Regions from separate parts of the Chryseobacterium arthrosphaerae genome, predicted to be linked through region 1. Evidence: riboswitches for the same ligand, from Rfam matches in the RefSeq annotation. Region 1 holds a riboswitch; the other holds the start of a gene.
The links. Region 1 has a riboswitch for thiamine pyrophosphate ahead of thiM (hydroxyethylthiazole kinase). Riboswitches for the same ligand answer to the same signal wherever they lie in the genome.
Positions count from the first base shown of each region.

Region 2: another riboswitch for thiamine pyrophosphate. It lies ahead of thiS (sulfur carrier protein ThiS); the one in region 1 lies ahead of thiM (hydroxyethylthiazole kinase).

Region 1 is NZ_MAYG01000023.1:307,718-318,830, reverse strand. It holds gene BBI00_RS20600 (alpha/beta hydrolase family protein) at 1-117, opposite strand, end outside; gene BBI00_RS23005 (hypothetical protein) at 179-562, shown strand; gene BBI00_RS20595 (PKD domain-containing protein) at 559-1,431, shown strand; gene BBI00_RS20590 (HipA family kinase) at 1,447-2,220, shown strand; gene BBI00_RS20585 (DUF3037 domain-containing protein) at 2,207-2,590, shown strand; gene BBI00_RS20580 (alpha/beta hydrolase) at 2,613-3,647, shown strand; gene BBI00_RS20575 (carbon starvation CstA family protein) at 3,862-5,703, shown strand; TPP riboswitch at 5,761-5,853, shown strand; gene thiM (hydroxyethylthiazole kinase) at 5,917-6,714, shown strand; gene thiE (thiamine phosphate synthase) at 6,711-7,346, shown strand; gene thiD (bifunctional hydroxymethylpyrimidine kinase/phosphomethylpyrimidine kinase) at 7,343-8,176, shown strand; gene tenA (thiaminase II) at 8,163-8,813, shown strand; gene BBI00_RS20550 (TonB-dependent receptor plug domain-containing protein) at 8,954-11,113, opposite strand, start outside.
Region 2 is NZ_MAYG01000031.1:142,489-153,601, reverse strand. It holds gene thiH (2-iminoacetate synthase ThiH) at 1-546, opposite strand, end outside; gene BBI00_RS21680 (thiazole synthase) at 555-1,331, opposite strand; gene BBI00_RS21675 (thiamine phosphate synthase) at 1,377-2,009, opposite strand; gene BBI00_RS21670 (thiamine phosphate synthase) at 2,017-2,613, opposite strand; gene thiC (phosphomethylpyrimidine synthase ThiC) at 2,610-4,421, opposite strand; gene thiS (sulfur carrier protein ThiS) at 4,447-4,671, opposite strand; TPP riboswitch at 4,711-4,807, opposite strand; gene BBI00_RS21655 (Ig-like domain-containing protein) at 4,915-6,951, opposite strand; gene BBI00_RS21650 (RluA family pseudouridine synthase) at 7,138-7,815, opposite strand; gene BBI00_RS21645 (hypothetical protein) at 7,828-8,145, opposite strand; gene panB (3-methyl-2-oxobutanoate hydroxymethyltransferase) at 8,149-8,964, opposite strand; gene BBI00_RS21635 (Crp/Fnr family transcriptional regulator) at 9,027-9,740, opposite strand; gene BBI00_RS21630 (heavy metal translocating P-type ATPase) at 9,829-11,113, shown strand, end outside.

The sequences.
Region 1 (11,113 bases):
GTGAACAAAGACTACGAGAGGCCGTTTTTTTCCGTTGTCAATGTAAAAAATATCAGCAAGAAAACCTTTTGTTTCTTTATTTTCTAAATATATATTCTTTTCACTAATCAAATTCATAAAATAAATGGGTTTTATTTAATATTCTTTATATTTATAAAGCTAATTTAAATTGAAATTTATGAAAAAAACTCTACTTTTTTTATTTTTAATTACTTTTTCTTTTGCAGTCTGCCAGACGTCCAGAAGAGTATTCTTCATCGGAAACAGCTATACCAATGTCAATAATCTTCCCGGTCTGATCAAAAATGTAGCCGATTCTGCAGGTGATATATTGGAGCATCAAAGCCAGACACCGGGAGGGGCAACGCTTCAGAGCCATATCAACAGTACCACTGTCGCCACGCTCAATCAGGGAAACTGGGATTATGTGGTATTGCAGGAACAGAGCCAGCTTCCTTCTTTTCCGGAACAGGTTGTTCAAGCCAGGTCTATCCTTATGCTGCACAGCTTTCTGACCTTATCAAAACGACCAATCCGTGTGGAAATGTCATTTTTTATATGACCTGGGGCCGTAAAAACGGTGATGATACACGTTGTAATGCCCAACCTGAAGTATGTACCTATGAAGGAATGGATAACCTGATCTATCAGCGTTATGTGGAAATGGCACAAGCCAACGAAGCCCTTCTGTCTCCGGTTGGCAAAGTATGGCGAAGCATCAGGCAGCAGGATCCTTCTTTAGAGCTTTATGATCCGGATCAGTCACATCCCAGTTATCTGGGTTCCATGGCAGCTGCCTATACATTCTACACCATCATTTTCAAAAAAGATCCTACCCTGGCTTCCTATATCGGAAATCTGGCTCCTGCACAGGCCCAGTTGATCAAAAATATTGTGAAAGCAGAAGTTTATAATACGCTGGATACATGGAATGCCGTTTCCAATGATGTTCACAGCAGATTTGTTTATCAGCACACAGGAAACTCTGCCATTCAGTTTACCAGTAAAACACCCAATGCTACCACTTACCTGTGGGATTTCGGAGATGGCAATACATCGGTACAACAAAACCCTGTGCACACTTATAATTTGCCGGGAGATTATGATGTAAAACTTACAACCGATGCCTGCGGATCCAATACTACCAAAACAAAACGGGTAACAGTCAGCAATCTCAGCATCAAAGAAGTAACTCCCGAAGACCCGGTTCAGGTGTATCCTAATCCTGCCCAAAGTGTAGTCAATATCAGCACTAAAAAGAACATTGAAGTGCTTTCCTTTACCGATTCCACCGGGAGAATCATCCCGCACACTGTGAACAAAACCGATTCCGGCTATACCATTCCACTCCACCATTTACCTTCCGGGATTTATCTTTTACATTATAAAACAGGAGAAAAAGAATTGATCAAAAAAATTATTAAAAAATAACCTTATTTTTGCTTCATGCAGAATTTAAGAACTGTAACCGTAATGCGTTACATTCTGCCGCTGAGGGAGGGAGGTTCTCTTCCCGCTCTGGCAGAAGCTGATGATGACTTTAAGTATGTTTTAAAATTCCGTGGTGCAGGCCATGGGGTAAAAATGCTGATCTCCGAACTTCTGGGCGGAAAAATTACAGAAGCTCTCGGGCTGAAAATCCCGGAACTGGTTTTTGTAAATCTTGATGCCGACTTCGGGAGAACGGAAGCCGATGAAGAAATACAGGACCTGCTGAAGTTTTCAGAAGGACTGAATCTTGGGCTTCATTATCTTTCCGGCTCTATTACTTATGACCCCGGAGTAAGCGTTGACCCGCTTCTGGCTTCAAAGATCGTCTGGCTGGATGCCTTCATTACCAATATAGACCGTACTTTTAAGAATACGAATATGCTGATGTGGCATAAGGAGCTTTGGATCATTGATAATGGTGCGTCTTTCTATTTCCATCATTCATGGCAGAATTTTGATGCAGCGGCAAAAACCCCTTTCAAATATGTAAAAGATCATGTACTGCTTCCAAAAGCGAAAATGCTGGACGAAGCTGACCGGTTTGCCCATGAAGTCCTGAATGATGAGCTGTTCAGAGACATTGTTAATTTAATTCCTGAAGACTGGTTACATTGGAATGATGCTGATGAAACTCCTGATGAGATCCGTGAGATCTACTTCCGGTTTTTGAAAACCAGATTCGAAAATTCTCAAATCTTTGTAAACGAAGCTAAAAATGCAAGAGGATAAAATATATGAATATGCGGTAATACGCCTGGTGCCCAAAGTTGAAAGAGAAGAGTTTTTCAATATCGGACTCGTGATGTTTTCCAAGAAAGAAAAATTCATCAGAGTGGAGTTTTATCTGTGTCCTGATAAATTCAAACTGATGCACAGTAAGCTGGATTATCAGGACATCATTCAAAATCTGGTAAGCTTTCAGAAAATTGCCAACGGAGATAAAGACGGCGGTCCTATTGCCCTACTGGATATACCTGAACGTTTCCGCTGGCTGACGGCTGTACGAAGTGCTGTGGTTCAGACTTCAAGACCTCATCCCGGAAAATCCAAAGATCTGAATACTACTTTTGGTAAGCTTTTTGAGGAGTTAGTAAAATAGCACACTCCCAAAAAAGTTTATTATGAACTCAACTATACACAACATATCACACTACAGGTTTATTACAAACCTGTTTTTTATTTTATTTTTAAGTTTTTCAAATTCATTTTTTTCACAGTCTTTTCAACAGGGAGCTGCCAAACCCCAACGTGTCAAAAGCACTCTTCTTCCGGAAATCGCTAAGGTTTCTGAAGATATTGTATATAAAACCAACAGAAAGGGAAATCCTGTGAAACTGGATCTTTATCTGCCTCAAAACGCTTCATCCGGGAAGTTTCCTGTATTGATCTATGTGCATGGCGGAGGCTGGATAGAAGGAGATAAAGTAATTCATGCCGACGATTATGTTGAAACCACTGCATCTAAACTGCTTGCCAGACAATATGCAGTACTGAGCATCAACTATACTCTTCTGGATGATAACACGCATTTTCCACTGCCCGTAGAGGATACCAAAGATGCTGTAAGATGGGTGAGAAAAAATGCAGAAAAATATAATTTCGACACCAACAATATCGGTCTTTTCGGGGCTTCGGCAGGAGCGCATCTTTCTTTACTGGCGGCCTATACCCAGGAGGATAAATTTATAGGAAGTCCTGAACTTGCCGGCTATCCCGCCAATGTAAATTATGTGATAGACCACTATGGACCCGCTGACCTGAATACACTTTTCCATACCAGCGCAGGAACCATCCCGGTATCTATGATCGGACTGATCTCTAAAAAAATTATCTCATTGCAGGAAAATCTTGTCAAAGGAATTTCAGGATATGATATTAAAAAACAACAGCAGGAAGCTATCAGTTATCTGAAAACCGTATCACCTACTCATTTTGCTTCTACCGGAGTTCCTACACTAATTGTACAGGGCAATAAAGATAAAGTGGTTCCTTTAAGCCAGGCAAAAAAGCTTCACAGAAAATTGAAAAGAGCAAAAGTTCAGACCTCTCTGATCATTATTGAAAATGGTGTTCACAGTTTTTCAACGACTGATAAGCAGACTCTGGATAGAATGACCGATCAGATGGTGGATTTCGTTGTTTCACAGAAGAAATAAATCAAAAGAAATACACACCACAATAAAATCCAAACATTAAAAACATAATATTCAACAGATTATATTTTTAAATCTTTAAAATCATCATAACTTTGCTAGTTTAGTATACATATTCATCATTTTTATATACAAAATAATTAACTTGGCTTTTATTTAAATTATTTACAATAAAAAAGTCAATATTTTCAATTATTAACTGATAAAAATTAAGGATATGGATATACTGAATAATATAAATGCTCTAACATTAATATTCACATCAATACTTATTTTTGCGATTGCTTATCGTATTTACGGGATCTTTATGGCTAATAAAGTATTGCGGCTTAATGACAATAATACGACTCCCGCTATAGAATTTGCAGACGGTAAGGATTATGTTGCTACGAATAAAAATGTACTTTTCGGTCACCATTTTGCAGCTATTGCAGCGGCTGGCCCTCTTGTAGGTCCCGTTCTGGCGGCACAGTTCGGCTATCTTCCCGGAGCTTTATGGATCCTGATAGGATGTGTATTGGGAGGCGGCGTACATGATATGGTTGTATTATTTGCATCTGTAAGGCACAAAGGGCAGAGTCTTGCAACCATTGCATCAAAGGAGATTGGTAAAACAACGGGTACTGTAGCGGGATTTGCCATTTTATTTATTCTTATTCTTACGCTGGCAGGTCTGTCACTGGCCTGCATCAATGCCATGCATGAAGCTTCATGGTCTCTGTTTACGGTAGTTATCACAATGCCGATCGCCGTGATTATGGGACTTATAATGCGCTATAAAAAGAACAGTGTGCTCTTTGCCAGTATTCTGGGCGGTATACTTCTGATTGCGGGAATTATCGGCGGGCATGGCCTTATGCAGAATGCTACGATGAACAATTTATTTTCATGGGATATCAAAACAATTTCGGTGGCGATTCCGTTATATGGTTTTCTGGCTTCTGTTCTTCCGGTATGGCTGCTTTTAGTTCCCAGAGATTACCTTTCCACGTATTTAAAAATCGGGACCATCATTATGCTTGCTGTAGGTGTTATTGTGATCCATCCTACGGTACAGATGCCTGCCCTTACTGCATTCATCAATGGCGGAGGACCTGTCATAGGAGGTCCTGTACTTCCATTTATTTTTATTGTAATCGCCTGCGGAGCTATTTCAGGGTTTCATGCAGTGATTGCGACAGGGACTACTCCTAAAATGCTCAACAGGGAAAGAGAAATTCTTTTTGTAGGGTATGGTGCCATGCTTGTTGAAGGTTTTGTAGCCCTGATGGCACTGATTGCAGCATGTACTCTGATGCCCGGAGACTACTTTGCAATCAATACGCCCAAAGAGTCTTATGATGCTTTCCTGGCAGCCCACCCTTCTCTGCATGGGGTAGATATTGATTATTATTCACAGAAGATAGGCATTGACCTGCACGGAAGAACCGGTGGCGCAGTTTCTCTGGCTGTGGGAATGGCTCATATTTTTAATAAGATACCTTATATGGATCAGCTGACGGCTTACTGGTACAATTTTGCGATCATGTTTGAAGCGGTATTTATTCTTACGGCTATTGATGCAGGAACAAGAGTTGGACGTTTCTTTTTACAGGAGATGCTGGGCTCTGTAATGCCTAAATTCAATGATAAAAACTGGATCCCGGGAATTATTATCAGCAGTTTGCTTTTTACTTTCGCCTGGGGCTACCTGGTCTACACCGGAAATGTAAGCAGCATCTGGCCTTTATTTGGAATCAGCAATCAGCTGCTGGCAGCGTGCGGACTCATCGTCTGTACCACAATGCTGATCAGGATGAACAGAGGGAAATATGCATTATGTTCTGCTATTCCGGGGGTATTTATGGCCATCATTACATTCTGGGCCGGTTATCTTCAGGTCACCACCATCTATATTCCCAAAGGGCAATACTTATTAGCAGCTTTAGCCGTTACAGCCATGGTACTGATGCTTATCGTCTTTATCGGAGCGTTCAGAAAATGGTACCAGCTGCTCAAAATCACTACTACAGAAACCGATTTCTATGGTGAACAGGTGAAAGAACTTGTGGAAAGATAAACTTCTCCTTTAAAATAGTCAGTGCACTTTGCCTGCTCTGATAATTTTTATACATTTGTTTTGCTTTAGGGGTATTCTGAAAAGAATTGAGAGAGTCCCTTTGAACCTGATACGGCTTACACCGACGTAGGGAAAAGCAAAACTACATTGCCGGCCAATGTGCTTTTGTCTTGGATTTTTTCCTGAAGCTATTTTTTATTTTAATGATAAACAATGGAAAAAATTCTCTGGCAGCACGTTCAGCTTGTAAAACAAAAGTCTCCCCTGGTTCACAACATTACCAACTATGTAGTGATGAACAATACGGCCAATGCCCTTTTGGCTGCAGGAGCATCCCCCATCATGGCCCACGCCAAATCTGAAATCAGAGAAATGGTCAACATTTCAGATGCTGTAGTCATTAATATCGGTACTCTTGATGAATACTGGTCTGAATCTATGTTTATAGCTGCTGAAACCGCTAATGCAATCCACAAACCATGGGTACTGGATCCTGTTGGTGCAGGGGCAACGTCTTTCCGGGATCAGATTTTACAACAGCTTTTGGAATACCGCCCCACCGTTATCAGAGGAAACGCTTCTGAAATTATTGCTCTGGCTAAAATCAATACAACCGTAACTAAAGGGGTAGACAGCACCGCTGCCAGCAATGATGCTGTAGATGCAGCTCAGCTTCTTGTGAATCAATTTAACACTGTTGTCTGTATTTCGGGAGAAACGGATATTATCCTGAATCCGGACCAATGTTTCATGATCAGGAACGGCCATCCGCTTATGACTAAAGTAACAGGACTCGGCTGTTCAGCAACAGCATTGACAGGTGCATTTGCAGGATGTTCGGAAGACAAAACATCAGGTGTGGCAGCGGCAATGGCATTACTGGGTATCGCAGGCGAAATTGCGTCCAAAGAAAGCAAAGGTCCCGGAAGCCTCCAGGTCAATCTGATTGACAAACTTTACAATATCACGGAAGAGGAATTCATCAGTCACTTAAAAATCGACAGGAAATGAGTATACATCCTTTCCCTTATAAGCTGTATCTGGTGATCTCTGAAGCCGACTGTCTGGGAAAAAACTTTCTGGACGTTGCTGAACAGGCTATTCTTGGCGGTGTGGATGTCATTCAGCTTCGTGAAAAATATGACCGTACCGAGGTTTTCATCCAAAAGGCAAAACAGCTTATTGCCATTACAGATAAATATCATATTCCGCTCATCATCAATGACAATATTGAGGTCGCTGAAAAAGTAAATTCTGCTGGCATCCATGTTGGCAACTCTGATACCCCTCCTACTCTTTTGAGACAGCATCCTTTTACGGGAAATAAGATCATCGGTTATTCTATCGAACATCTCTCCCAGCTTGACAACGAACAGACTGCCATATCTGACTATCTGGGAATAAGTCCTGTATTTAAAACAAAAACCAAAACAGACACCATTACAGAATGGGGTCTGGACGGTATTGCAAAGATCAGGCAGCTGACAGAAAAACCTCTGGTTGCTATTGGCAGTATTCATTCCGGAAATGCAGGAGCGATTATAAATGCCGGTGCTGACTGTCTTGCTGTAGTGTCAGCAATATGCGGTGCAGACAATCCTCAGAAGGCAGCTTATGAATTAAAAAATGAAATTTTAAAATGAAAAAATACAGATACCCCTCAGTACTTACCATTGCAGGATTTGACGGAAGCGGCGGTGCAGGTATCCAGGCTGATATCAAAACGGCTTCAGCTCTGGGATGTTTTTCGACATCGGTATTAACGGCTTTACCGGTACAGAATACCCAGGGTGTAAGAAAAATATATCCGGTTCCTGTGGAAGCAGTAGCAGATCAGATCAAAGCTATATTGGATGATATTGTTCCTGATGCCATTAAAATCGGAATGGTTCACACCCCGCAGCTCGTAGACACCATTGTTTCAACGCTTGCTCAATATAAAAAAATACCGGTGGTATTCGATCCTGTTATGGTAGCCACCAGCGGACACAGGCTGATTGAAGAGGAAACCATCAATGCCATTACAGAAAAGCTTTTCCCGATTGCTGATGTAATTACGCCCAATATGGACGAGGCCGCAATTTTAGCAGAGCTGAAGGTAGAAACTCTTGAAGACCTCTACACAGCAGGAAAAAAGATAAAAAACCTGGGCTGTAAAACCATCCTTCTTAAAGGAGGCCATCAGGAAACCTCAACAATTACTTCTTTATTTTATGATGAAAATGAAGTGTTCCACTCTTTTGAAACCCTAAAATTCAATACCAATAACACCCATGGCTCCGGGTGTACACTTTCCTCTGCCATAGCAGCCTATATTGCCCGGGGAAAAACATTGTATGACGCTGTTTCTTCAGGACAGGAATATACTTATCAGGCTATAGAAAACGGAACAGATGTACAGACAGGACTAGGAAACGGTCCGCTTAACCACTTTTTTAACCCTCAAAAACTGATCAAAAATGAAATGGTCTGAACAAACCTGGAAAGATATCGAAGAACTCTATGAATCTATTCTGAAAATGCCTTTTATCAGAGAATTATCGAAAGGTTCCTTACCACAGGAGAAATTCCGTTTTTATATGGCCCAGGATTCCCTGTACCTGGAACATTTCGGGAGAACACTTTCCCTGATTGCCGCAAAGATCGCCGATCTTCAGGATGTACTCGCTTTTATGCGTTTTGCTGAAAATGCTATTGTAGTGGAAAATGCTTTGCATGAATCTTATTTCAAAGATTTTGGGGTAAGTGATAAAGGGATTTTACAGCCTGCCTGTCATCATTATATTCATTTTCTGAGAAGTACAGCCGCTTTAGAATCAGTAGAAATTGCCGTAGCAGCAGTACTTCCGTGTTTCTGGATCTACAGGGAAGTCGGCGATTATATTTACCGTACCCAGAACACAGTAGATAATCCCTATGAAAAATGGATTGACACGTACGCCGGAGAAGAATTTTCAGCAGCAGTGGATCAGGCGATAGCGATTTGTGATAAAATAGCCGAAAACAGCACCGGAGCGACCAGACAAAAAATGACAGAAGCCTTTATCATGGCCTCAAGAATGGAATTCCATTTCTGGGAAGCCGCTTATGAATTGAAAATGTGGAATTAAGCTTTAGGATGAAGCATAAATTGATGGACTGGCTTCTGAAGCCTCTTAATAAAGTTCCTTCTTTTTATCTGTAAAATATTTAAGTCAACAAAAAACGGATCCATTCCCGGATCCGTTTTTTTTAAAAGTATAAAAGTTGATTAAAAATTGAAATTAAGTCTTGAGAAAACATATCTTCCGTTCTGTCCGAACTGGGAGGTGGAACGGGAGTAGATAAACTGATCATTATTGGTAGAAGCAGGAAGATTTTTAGTCGGATAAATATCAAATACGTTATTTACCCCTAACGTCAATCCTATATTCTTCGTAAACTGATAAGCCAAAGATATATCGGTAATCACTTTATCTGCAATTTTCTGGTGTTCATTAAACTCTGTGATACCGTCCCCGTTGGCATCCAGAACGTCAGCTCCGGTTACTTTCCCGAAATAGGTATTTCTTAGGTAGAAGCTCGCATTTTTCCATGATAAGGTATTGGAAAGACTGGCTTTTACTCTTGGCACTGCCTCTTCCAGGTATACTCTTGATTTTTCGGAGAAATAAATCTTTTCCAGTGCAGGCGACTGTAAAAGTCCTGATGAATGAATATCTCCTACCTGCTTGGTTTGGTTCAGGTTGATGGCAAAGTTATTATCCAGTTTAAAATCTGAAAATCTGGTATTATGAGCAATAACCACATCGAGTCCTTTGGTTTCCGTATCGATAGCATTGGTGAAAAACTGAGCACCGTTGATCCTAAAATTATCAAACTCTGTCTGTGCTCCCGAAGGAACATCTTTTCTCAGGAACTGGTCTGTCAGAATAATACGGTTGTCTATTCTTGTAAAGTATCCGTCGGCAGTGAACGTCAGCCCTGCAGATGGTATTCTATAGGTAAATCCTATGCTTGCGGATTTTGAAGTTTCCTGCTTCAGCTTAGGGATATTCAACTGTGCCGCCAGCTGGGAATCGTTACTGAACGTACCTACCTCCAGCAGCTGATTATTGGTAAATAAAGTAGAAGTTATATTATAATAGATCTGATGGATAGACGGAGCTCTGAATCCGGTGGAACCTGCAAACCTCAGGTTAAAATCAGGAGCGATTTTAATTCTTGAAGCCAGTTTATAATTAAACGTTGATCCGAAATCCGAATAATTTTCATACCTCGCAGCAGCGTCTACCAATAACCAATGGGTAAAGTTCAATTCAACATCGGCGTAGGCTGCAACAGATTGTCTGTTTTTATCTACGGCATTTTCAGGTTTGAAACCGTTAAAGACCTGTGAACCTCCCGGCAGTGGCTGCCCAAAGAAATCAGTAGGTCTTTGTTGAGAATTATCTCTGTATACATTTCCGAAAACATCATAAGTAGCATAAGAAGCTTCTTCTCCTGCTGTAATCTTAAAGTTTTCGTAGCGATGTTCGGCACCGAATGCAACGTTAATTCCTTCCCAAACATCATATTTTTTTGAGAAATCTAAATTGATGGTATTTTGTGAAAACCTTAATCCTCCGGCATTAAATTCCCTTGGCGAAGCAAAACGCATTGAGGTATTTCCTGTATTGCTGATGTTATACGTAAAAGAATTCTGGCCGTAAGTATTGCTGAAATCAATATTCCATCCTTCCCATTTTCCTTTGATTCCCGCTGCCAGTGAAATATCCTGAATATCAGTCCCGATCTGAGGCAGGTAACCATTAGGATACAATCCGGTAAAAGTCCTGTTTTCTCTCGGTCTTCTGTAAAAACCACCGGATGTACCGTGTCTTAAACTATACCCTCCGAAAGTATACACCTTCCAGTTATCGCTGACAGGTACCTCAGCATTCAGAAAAAGCTGATGGTTATTCAGTTTGGACTGCCCCACCTGCATATTGAAATCTTTTCTGGTCTGGCCCCTGTAGGCAAGTTCCTGATCTGTAATGTAATTAAGTTCATCGGTAGTAAATGCTCCCGTCTTCAATACATTTTGCAAAGCTCCAATTGTATTGGCAGTCTGTATTTTATTTTGTAAATCTGGAGTAAAATAACTTACGTTCTGTGCATATTGATGGATATAATCAACAATCTGCTGCGAGTTAGGCGTATTGCCGATATCTGTAAAAAGTGAAGAAAGATTCACTCCGTCATTCAGGGCTCTTTGTTCGATTGCATTATAAGCGTTATAGAGTGTTCCGCTTTCTGTTCCGGCTCTGTAGGTAGGATTTCTGAACTGTGAGGTCCAGGTGATGTTAAAAAAACCTCCTTTTGTTCCGATTTTATTTCCATAATTCAGATCCAGCTGAATATTCTGGCCGTCAAAATCTCCTGTATGATC
Region 2 (11,113 bases), on a different contig from region 1:
CTGGTACACCAATACGGAATGTACACCTTCCTTGTGAAGAAGACTGTACTCCTCTTCTGCCAAAGGCTGCACTTCAATAGAAATATTGGAAAAATGAGGTTTTAACAGGCGTACAGCATTCTGGAAATAAGGAACTCCCACAATCTTATTGGCTTCTCCGCTTACCAGTAATACATGATTTACATCCATTGACTTCAGGACTGAAGCTTCAACAAGCAATTCTGTATCTGAAAGTGTTTTTCTTTTTAACTGATTATCTAAACTGAATCCACAGTAGGTACAGATATTCTGGCATTCATTGCTGAGATACAGCGGCGCATACAACTGAATCGTTTTCCCGAAACGTTTCTGAGTAAGGGAACGGGTCATTTTAGCCATGATCTCAAGCTCCCCTGAGGCCGCCGGGGAAATCAGATTCAGAAAGTCATCCATTGTTTTATTCTTTTTTTGAAGACTGTAGCGGACGTCTGATAAAGTTACCTTTCTGAGCCTGTTTTTTACTTCATCCCAGCCATATTGATCAAATACATTTCTGAAGCTTTTCATGATTTTGTTTATTCGAATAAAAATGAGGTCAGCGGACTTGAAGCTTCGGCATGGTTGGCTATGGCTCCTAATCCTGATTCAAAGGCTTTTCTTCCTGCAATCACTCCTTCTTTAAAGGCTACAGCCATATTGACAGGGTTTCCGGCCACGGCAATCGCTGTATTGACGAGAACGGCGTCAGCTCCCATCTCCATCGCTTTGGCTGCATCTGATGGTGCTCCTATTCCTGCATCTACCACTACCGGCACATTACTTTGGCTGATGATGATTTCTAAAAAGTCTAATGTTCTCAAGCCTTTATTCGTTCCAATGGGTGCTCCCAAAGGCATTACCACAGCTGTTCCCGCATCTTCCAGCCGTTTACACAATACAGGATCTGCGTGAATATAAGGCATTACTACGAAGCCCAGTTTTGCCAGCTCTTCAGTTGCATAAAGGGTTTCAATAGGGTCCGGCAATAAATATTTCGGATCGGGATGAATTTCAAGCTTTACCCAGTTGGTTTCCAGCGCTTCTCTTGCCAGTTGGGCCGCTAATACAGCCTCTTTGGCTGTTCTCGCTCCTGAAGTATTGGGCAAAAGATGCACTTTTGTTTCCCGCAAGGAGTCCAGCAGGTCATCTTCTGCAGACTGGGCATCAATTCTTTTCAGGGCCATTGTCACCATATCTGTTTCTGAAGCCAAAACGGAAGATGCCATCTCTTTCAGACTTCCGAATTTTCCGGTTCCTAAAAACAGTCTGGATTCAAAAGTACGGTCTGCTATTATTAATTTCTGATGATTCATATCATTATTTATTTTTCAAAGGTCATATATAATCACCTGTCCCGTTTACCGGAAAACTTCGTTATGGGTGATTTCTTTTTTAAATTCTGTAATAAGGGACGGTTGTCTGGTTATTTCTCCTGAAACGGAAACTCCGTAAATTCCGATCTGTAGTAAGGGAACAATATCTTCAGGAGTGACACTGCCTATCGCAAATATCTTAGGAAGAGAATGAGATTTTTCTTTCAGATTCTCTACAATCTGACGATATCCCTCAAAGCCCAATACCGGGCTCAGCTTTTCCTTTGTCGCTGTAAATCGTAACGGCCCCAGCCCTATGTAATCACAGGGTTCGTTCATTCTTTGCAGTACATCAGAAAGGGTATTGGCTGTACCGCCGATTATTTTATGGTCTCCTAAAATAGATCTGGCTGTTTTTACAGAACCGTCATCCAGTCCTAAATGAACACCGTCAGCATCAATGCTTCTTGCCAGTTCTACATGATCATTGATGATGCAAACCGACTGATATTCTGAACATAAACGTTTTGAGACCTCACACAGGCTGATCAATTCCTTTTCAGGCGCATTTTTCCAACGGACCTGTACCCAGCCGATACCATGATCTAAAGCTTTCCGGATATTGGTTTCCTGCTCTTCCCTTGTTTTTCCCTGTGATATATATTGTAACTGTTCCATAGTTGTTCTATTTTTTGATGATGAAAGAATTCTCACTGCATTTCATAAAAACCTTAAGAGGGTCTTCGCTTTCCCAAACTGATCCTAGCAAAGCTGCTCCATCTGCTCCGGCTTCAAAAACTTCGCAGATATTTTCAGGAGTAATTCCTCCCAGCGCGATCAGCTTTACCTCTTTGTTGTCTCTATGTTTAACCTCCTCTATAATTGTAGCGTTTTCACCATATCCTTTTTTAGAAATACTTGGAAAAAACGGGCTTATGAAAGCATATTCCCATTCTTTTCCCAATGCATTGTAAGTGTTCATATCATGTACTGAAGTTGAAATGATATGCCTGTCTGCGAAGGATGTGTACTCACCTTCCAGCCGGTCTTTCTCCCTGACATGAAGTCTTGCAATTCCATAATCCTCTCCCAGCTCATAGTGAGTATGAAGAACTAACCGTGAGCGGAATGAGAGATCAACCTCACTGATAAAACCTGACAGTTCCTGACGGGTAATGTGTGGTTTTCTGATATGAAGCAGATCCAACCCTTTCTGAAACATATGATTAATGATCTCCGTTTCATTGGGAACCATTATTTCAGGCGTGATGACAAGGATCATATATAGATCTCTTTTCCTTTTTCAATAAATTCCTGTGATTTATCCAGCATTCCTTTTTCTGCAGATTCACGGATTTCCTGAGTGATTTTCATTGAGCAGAATTTCGGTCCGCACATTGAGCAGAAGTGCGCAATCTTTGCTCCATCGGCAGGAAGGGTTTCATCATGATAGGCCCTTGCCGTATCCGGATCTAATGAAAGATTGAACTGATCTTCCCATCTGAATTCAAACCTGGCTTTACTCAAAGCATTGTCCCTGTACTGTGCTCCGGGATGTCCTTTTGCGAGGTCTGCTGCGTGGGCGGCCAGTTTATAGGTGATTACCCCAACTTTTACATCTTCTTTATTCGGAAGTCCTAAATGTTCCTTTGGAGTTACATAGCAAAGCATGGCACAACCAAACCACCCGATCATTGCCGCTCCAATTCCTGAAGTAATATGGTCATAGCCCGGAGCAATATCCGTTGTCAAAGGCCCTAAAGTGTAGAATGGTGCTTCATGACATTCTTCCAGCTGCTTTTCCATATTTTCTTTGATCATGTGCATCGGAACATGCCCCGGCCCTTCGATCATAACCTGTACATTGTGTTTCCATGCTATTTTGGTCAGTTCGCCTAACGTTTCCAGCTCTGCAAACTGAGCAGCATCATTGGCATCAGCAATTGACCCCGGACGAAGTCCGTCCCCCAGGGAGAAAGCCACATCATATTTCTTCATGATCTCACAAATCTCCTCGAAATGCGTATATAAAAAGTTTTCTTTATGATGGAACAGGCACCATTTGGCCATAATAGATCCTCCCCGGGATACAATTCCTGTTACTCTACTGGCTGTCAGATGAATATAACGCAGCAAAACCCCTGCATGAATGGTAAAATAAGACACTCCCTGCTCTGCCTGCTCAATCAGTGTATCCCTGAAGACTTCCCATGTAAGATCTTCCGGAACCCCTTTTACTTTTTCTAAGGCCTGATAGATCGGAACGGTACCAATAGGAACCGGACTGTTTCTGATAATCCATTCTCTTGTCTCATGAATATTCTTTCCTGTTGAAAGATCCATAATGGTATCAGCTCCCCAGCGGCAGGCCCAGACAGCTTTTTCCACTTCCTCTTCAATACTTGATGTGACAGCGCTGTTGCCAATATTAGCATTGATCTTGACCAGGAAATTTCTTCCGATGATCATCGGTTCGCTTTCCGGGTGATTGATATTATTCGGGATAATAGCTCTTCCGGCAGCAATTTCATCTCTTACAAATTCCGGAGTAATCTTACTTTTTGGAGTATTGGCTCCAAAACTGTTACCGACATGCTGGCAGGCCATCTCTTTGGGAACAGATTCCAGCTGTTCAATTCTTTGATTTTCCCTGATCGCCACATATTCCATCTCCGGAGTGATGATTCCCTGTTTTGCATAATACAACTGGGTTAGCTCTTTTCCTTCCTGTGCTACTTTAGGTTTATGGTCATAGGAAAAACGCAGTTCATCGAGTTTAGGATCTGCAAGGCGGGCTTTCCCATATTCAGAAGTGATTCCTTCCAGAATACTGACATCCTTTCTATCCAGGATCCACTGTTCTCTTATCCTGGGAAGTCCTTTCTGGATATCGATCACAGCATTTTCATCGGTATAAGGACCTGAAGTATCATAAATGGTTACAGGTGCATTATGTTCAAAGCCTCCATTGGTAAGTTTGGTAGGGCTAAGCTGTATTTCACGCATTGCTACATTGACAGGATGAATTTTTCCTTCAACATATATTTTCTTTGAGTTCGGAAATGGCGAACATGTAATGGAGTGAGCCATAAGTATTGGTATTAAAATATGAGAATTAACCGCCCTGAGTGGCAGTAATAATTAAAACTGAATCGTTGTCTTTGAGGAAGGTTTCCGCCCAGGCGGACAGCGGAATGATACGGTTGTTGAGCGCTACAGCAATTCCTTTTCTTTTTCCGGGCAGCTCTATAGCCAGTAATGCTTCCAGATTCTCAGGAAGTACATCAAATGTTTTTCGGGTGTGGTTGATAATAAGTTCCATTCCTAATAATTTAAACATACTTTAGGAATGGCTGTTATTGTACAATGGAATGTACAGCAAAAGTCATCTACTTTTCCCTACGCTGGTATGATCCAGATCAGGTTCAAAGGGTAAAATCTCAGTCTGTCTATAACAGACACCCCTAAAGCATGGGACGAAGTTAGTTATTTTTTCAGAATGAGCAAAATCGTTTTTTCTGAGAATAAAAAAGGCCGGAGATGCTTACATCTCCGGCCTTGCTGATTGAATTACAACAAATTTTTATTTTTTAATCACTTTTTTCTGTTCCACAGAACCGTCTTTCATTTCCAGAATCAATATATACATTCCGTGCGAAAGGTCGTTCAGCATCAAGGCAGCATCCGGATTAGGGATTGTTCTGATCAGTTTTCCTGTAACATCAGTCACTTTAATGGATTTTACCAGTTCAGGTCTGCTGATATTGACATAATCAGAGAAAGGATTCGGATGTACTTTTACAGTTTCCTTCGTTTGCGTTTCTGAAGTTGACATACAACTTATCTCAGCCGTCACCATAGTTCTTGCAGATTCACATGTAGGGGTAAAATTCAGATTATAGAAATAAAAATAATAAGTTGGGTAGCTTGAAAACGTCGTCCCTGTAATTACCAATTCAGGAGTAGAATAGGGAAATACGGCTCCACCGTTATTTCGGTATAATTTTGCAGTTCCTGTTCTTCTCATGGCATAAGTTCCCGGAGGTAATGAAATATTCAACGGAACCGTCTGTGCCGTTGAATTTCCTGCAACAGTGGTTGTAAAGGGAATAGATGCAAGTGACGTTCCTGATGAGGTAAGAATTTCAATAACTCCATCCTGTCCTACCGTCCCGGGGAATATATCTACAGAATTGAGTGCTATATTGGTTCTTACAGTAAACAACAGATCCCAGTTAGTAGATTCGGCACTGTTTGTTCCTACACCTGCCGGAGATGCAGGCCCCACATTAGTTACATTTCCTGTATTGGCTGCTGCAGCCCAGTAATTTGTAGTAGAAGATATAGCGGGTGTGGTAAATGTATTACCTGTCCCCACCTGATTTCCTCCCGTTTGTGCATCATACCATCTGACAGTAGCTCCGGCATCTGCAGTGGCTGTCAATGTTAAAGTAGCTGAACCCGTTGTACAGGTAGTGGCTCCAGTTGTAGAAGTAAGTGCCGGCGGTGTACACTGAGTTGAAATCTGCACAGGCTGAAGAGACCATACACTTGTATTGCCGCCTCCGCAATTTGCCCTTACCCACACATAATAAGTTGTGGACGGAGCCAAGGATCCGATCTGAACTGAATTTCCCGGAACGTTTTGATGAGTGGGTGTCGTAGCAGAAGTTGGAGGAGTACTGGCAGTACTATAATAGACATCATATCCGGAAGGCATTGTTACATGTGGAGTCCAGGATATATTAACACTGTTATTTGTAGTTGTACCACCTGTGATGCCGGATGGGGCAAAACAGGTTGGCGGAGTCCATGTATAAGTAAGTCCGGCAGACGGCATCCCGGGAATTGCGTTTACTGTATTAAAGGCCTGGGTACTGCTATTGGCCGTTCCTGGTGTAGAGTTCACAAATTCTAATGAGGTTCCATTAAGCCTTGTATTAAAATCGGTGGCAGAGGCTCCTCTTAAACCGATTTGAGCTGTTCCGGAAACGCTGGTACTTCCTGCTAAATATGATCCGTTATTATATACCATTTCGATCACATTAGACGTTTCCTTTAGGCGGATTTGAAATGAAAACGTATACACGGCAGTTGTGGAAGTACTACTGTTGGGTCTGAAATTTTTCCATTGAATAACAATCTCCCTATTGGGCGCGGTACCTGTAGTTTCCCAACTGATATCCCCGGTTGCACCACTGATATCAAAAAAACTGCTTATGTCTTTTCCAAACACAGAGACTGCCCCTTCATAAGCCGTTGTTCCGGATACAGGGGTCGTATATGTTGTAGAAGGAGCCGTGCTCCCAAATGTAATAAATCCGTTTGTAGATACATTTAATGAGTTATATGAGACTCCATTAAATACAAAACCAAAAGGCAATGACAGAGGATAAATATTACTATTAAGGTTGGTAGTAGAAGTATTTCCTGTAGCAGTATCCAATACGGTTCCCGTTATTGGAGCATAAGTTCCCGAAGACTGGGAAAAAGTATAACTGCTCACCTGTGCGTAAGCCAGCTCTTTTCCTCCCAGCAGCAATACCGCTGCCGATACAATGCTTTTAAAATTAATTGTTCTTCTTTTCCGGTGAAAAGAAAATGGGTAAAGTTTTTTCATATCTCGCTAAATTTTTAAGTTTCGGCCAAGATATGAATTTTTAAATAATTAAGTAAATTTAATATTCTTTAAAAAATAAACAGAAACAAATCCAAAACATAATAAAATCAACACACAAATGAAAGAATAAAAAGAGAAACAAAAAAGTGTAATATGAAAAATCCCGCCTGCCTGCGGGATTTCCTTTTATTCTTCACAAGCTCTCCAGATCGCATCATTCTGCGGAACAGGTGCTGTAATTTCAATTTTCTCTTTGGTAACCGGATGAATAAACTCCAGTTTTCTTGCATGCAGGTTGATTCCGCCATCCGGATTGGAGCGGGGAGCCCCATATTTAAGATCTCCTTTGATCGGAACACCCGTTTTTGACAGCTGTGCCCGGATCTGATGATGTCTTCCCGTTTCAAGGTCTATTTCCAGAAGCAGATAATTATCAAGTGTTTTGATCACGTTGTAGGTCAGAATTGCTTCTTTTGCGCCTTCTGTAGCTTTCGGAAAAACGATCGCTTTATTATTTTTTTCGTTTTTCTTTAAATAATGAACCAGTCGCTGGCTCTGAGGAATCATTTCTTTTCCTACAACAGCCCAATAGGTTTTTTTGACCTCACGGTTCTTGACCATCTGTGTAAGGCGGGAAAGCGCTTTGGAGGTTTTTGCATAGATCACCAGACCTGAGGTAGGCCGGTCTATACGATGAACCAAGCCGAGAAAAACATTTCCCGGCTTAGCATCTCTTATTTTTATAAAATTCTTTATGGATTCCAGTAGTGATTCATCACCGGTTTTGTCACCCTGTACAAGCTGACCCACCTTTTTGTTGACCACCAGAAGATGATTGTCTTCATATATAATCTGCTCCTTCATATTGCTGCAGTTCTATCTTCTTCTGTTTGATAATGAAAGGATAATCCCGGCCAGAAGGCCAATGGTTTTAATGGCAGACAGATTTGAACCTTCAGGTATAAATGCTCCGAATACACAGATCGCTGCTGCCGCATACATGGCATAGACAAAGTTTTTATTGGTAAGTAAGGGCGCCTGAATAAAAAAACTCGCTCCTATCAGTACATAAAAAACCTTTCTGGAAAGTAAGTGGTTGATTTCCGGGGAAAACAGGTTGAACCATCCCACTGCAAGACAGATCAGTGCTGCAATAGATAAAATTCCCTGGATAGATTGTTGTTGGTTTTGCATGAATTAATAACTTTCGTTTTCGTTTGGAAACTCTACACTTTTCACATCTTTTACGTATTGAGAAACAGCTCCTGTAATTTCTGTGTAAAGGTCAAGGTATCTTCTTAAAAATTTCGGACTGAAGCCTTTGTTCATTCCTACCATATCATGATAAACAAGAACCTGACCGTCACAATCTGCACCGGCACCGATTCCGATCGTTGGGATAGAAATACTTTCTGTCACCTTTTTTGCCAGATCAGCAGGAATTTTCTCTAAAACAACTGAGAAACAGCCTAATTCTTCCAAAAGCATGGCATCATCAATTAATTTCTGAGCTTCAGCTTCTTCTTTGGCTCTTACTTTGTAGGTTCCGAATTTATAGATCGACTGTGGGGTTAATCCCAAATGTCCCATCACCGGAATTCCGGCATTGATGATTTTTTTGATCGATTTGGAAATTTCTTTACCGCCTTCAATCTTTACTGCATGAGCTCCTCCTTCCTTCATCATCCTTACGGCAGACTCCAGGGCTTTTTCCGGATTACTCTGATATGTTCCGAAAGGCAAATCTGCTACTACCAAAGCTCTGTCAGTTCCTCTCACCACACTTTGAGCATGATAGATCATCTGATCCAGGGTAATGGGTAAGGTCGTTTCAAAACCTGCCATTACATTTGCTGCAGAGTCACCAATCAAAATAGCATCTACTCCACCTGCATCTACCATTTTTGCCGTGGTAAAATCGTAGGCTGTAAGCATTGTTATTTTTTCCTTGTCGAATTTCATTTTACGCAAGGTTTCAGTTGTAACTTTTTTAATTTCAGAGTGAACAGACATAATTGATCTATTTTTTAAAAGTTAAAAAGTCGGCCTTTAGCCGACTTAAGTTTTTATGATTTTTATAAAACTACGTGACCGAGTTTCATGAGTTTGTCGTGATTGAGTATCTTGATGTTTCGCCCATCCACTTCAATCAGGCTGTCCTGTTTGAATTCTGAAATCAGACGGATGGCACTTTCTGTAGCGGTACCGATAATATTGGCAATTTCTTCTCTTGTCAATGAAATCTTGATGAATCCCTCCGGATCTACCCCCAGTTTCTGCTCAAGAAGCAGAAGGATTTCAGCCAGTCTTTCTCTCACCGTTTTCTGAGCAAGGAAAGTAATGGTGTTGGAAGATTCTCCTAATTCGTATGATATTTTCTGAAGCATCACGAAAGACAACTGCGGATCTACTTCCAGAAGATACATAAAGATATCAGCTGGTAAGAAAACACACTCAATGTCTGTCATAGCTTCTGCTTTGGCCTGGAAATTTTCCCCGCAAAGCAAAGAACGATAGCCGATGATATCCCCTTCTTTGATAAATCTTAAAATCTGATCTTTCCCGAAGGCTCCTGATTTCGAAAGTTTAGCGGCTCCTTTTTCAAGCACGAATACCCCTTTCGGAGTTTCGCCATCCTCGAAAATCGTATCGTGTTTCTGAAAACTCAATCTTTTTTTACCGTTAATATATTTTTCAAAATCTGCGCTAGAAAGTCTTTCCTTAAATGATTTATCATTAAAAACTCTGGCGAACCTCTCTTCAATTGCTATCTGTTGTTCCTGCGGCATTTTATATGATATTTATCACAAAAATAGAACTTTTTAACACGATAAACAAAAAAATTTGTTATAATTTTGTAGTTCAATATTTTATGGGGTGAGCGAGAACTGTTTTCATTGTGGTCAAGGTATAGAAAAAGAGAGAATTTTATTTGACGAAAAGACTTTCTGTTGCAACGGATGTAAGTCTGTTTATGAAATTCTGAATACGAATAATTTAAGTAATTTTTACGAGCTGAATAAAGGGGCCGGAATTCGCCCGGGTGACGAAAACGCTACTCAGTTTGATTATCTGGACACTCCTGAAATTTTCGAAAAGGTTACTGATTTCTCTGAAGGAAACACCAGCCTTGTCACATTCAAGATCCCTGTAATACACTGTTCTTCCTGTATCTGGCTTCTGGAAAGCCTTCATACTCTGAACGATCATATCAAATATTCCCAGGTCAACTTCACCAGAAAGACCTTACAGATCTCTTTCAACCATAACGACCTGAAATTAAGCCAACTTGCTAATTTTCTGACCAATCTGGGATATAAGCCGGTCATCAACCTTGAGACTGCCGAAAAAAATGTCGATCACCTGGACAAATCCCTTCTGGTAAAATTTGCTATTGCCGGATTTGCCTTTGGGAACGGAATGTTCCTGGCTTTCCCTGAATATGTGGGAGGTGAAGATTACTGGATGGAACATTACAAAGGGCTTTTCAGGGTCCTGATGTTTTTGCTGGCCTGCCCTGTTGTATTTTATTCTGCGTCTGATTACTACAAATCTGCATGGTACGGACTGAAAAATAAAATTGTCAATATTGATGTTCCTATCGTGTTGGGAATCTTCGTTCTTTTCGGAAGAAGTATCTATGAAGTTGCTACCGACTATGGTCCGGGGTATTTTGACACACTTTGTGGCCTTCTGTTTTTCATGCTGATGGGTAAACTTTTCCAGAAAAGAACGTACAGTGCTCTTTCCTATGACAGGGATTACAAATCTTTCTACCCTATTGCCGTTACCAAAGTAGACTTTGAAGGAAAACAGGAAAACATCCTGCTTTCAGAGGTTAAGGTAGGAGACAGAATTTTAGTTAGAAATCAGGAAATCATACCGGTAGACGCCATTCTGATCAACGGAGAAGGGAATATTGACAACAGTTTTATTACCGGAGAAAGTGAAAGCATCAGTAAGCAGCCGGGAGATAAAATTTTTGCAGGAGGCAAGCAAATTGGTTCTTCTCTTGAGCTGGAAGTCATCAAAGATGTGGATCAGAGTTACCTTACCCAACTCTGGAACAAGGAAGCCTTTAAAAAACACGAAACCGGACTTGATACCCTTACAAACAATATCAGTAAATACTTCACATTTGTCATTCTGGGAATCGCTTTGA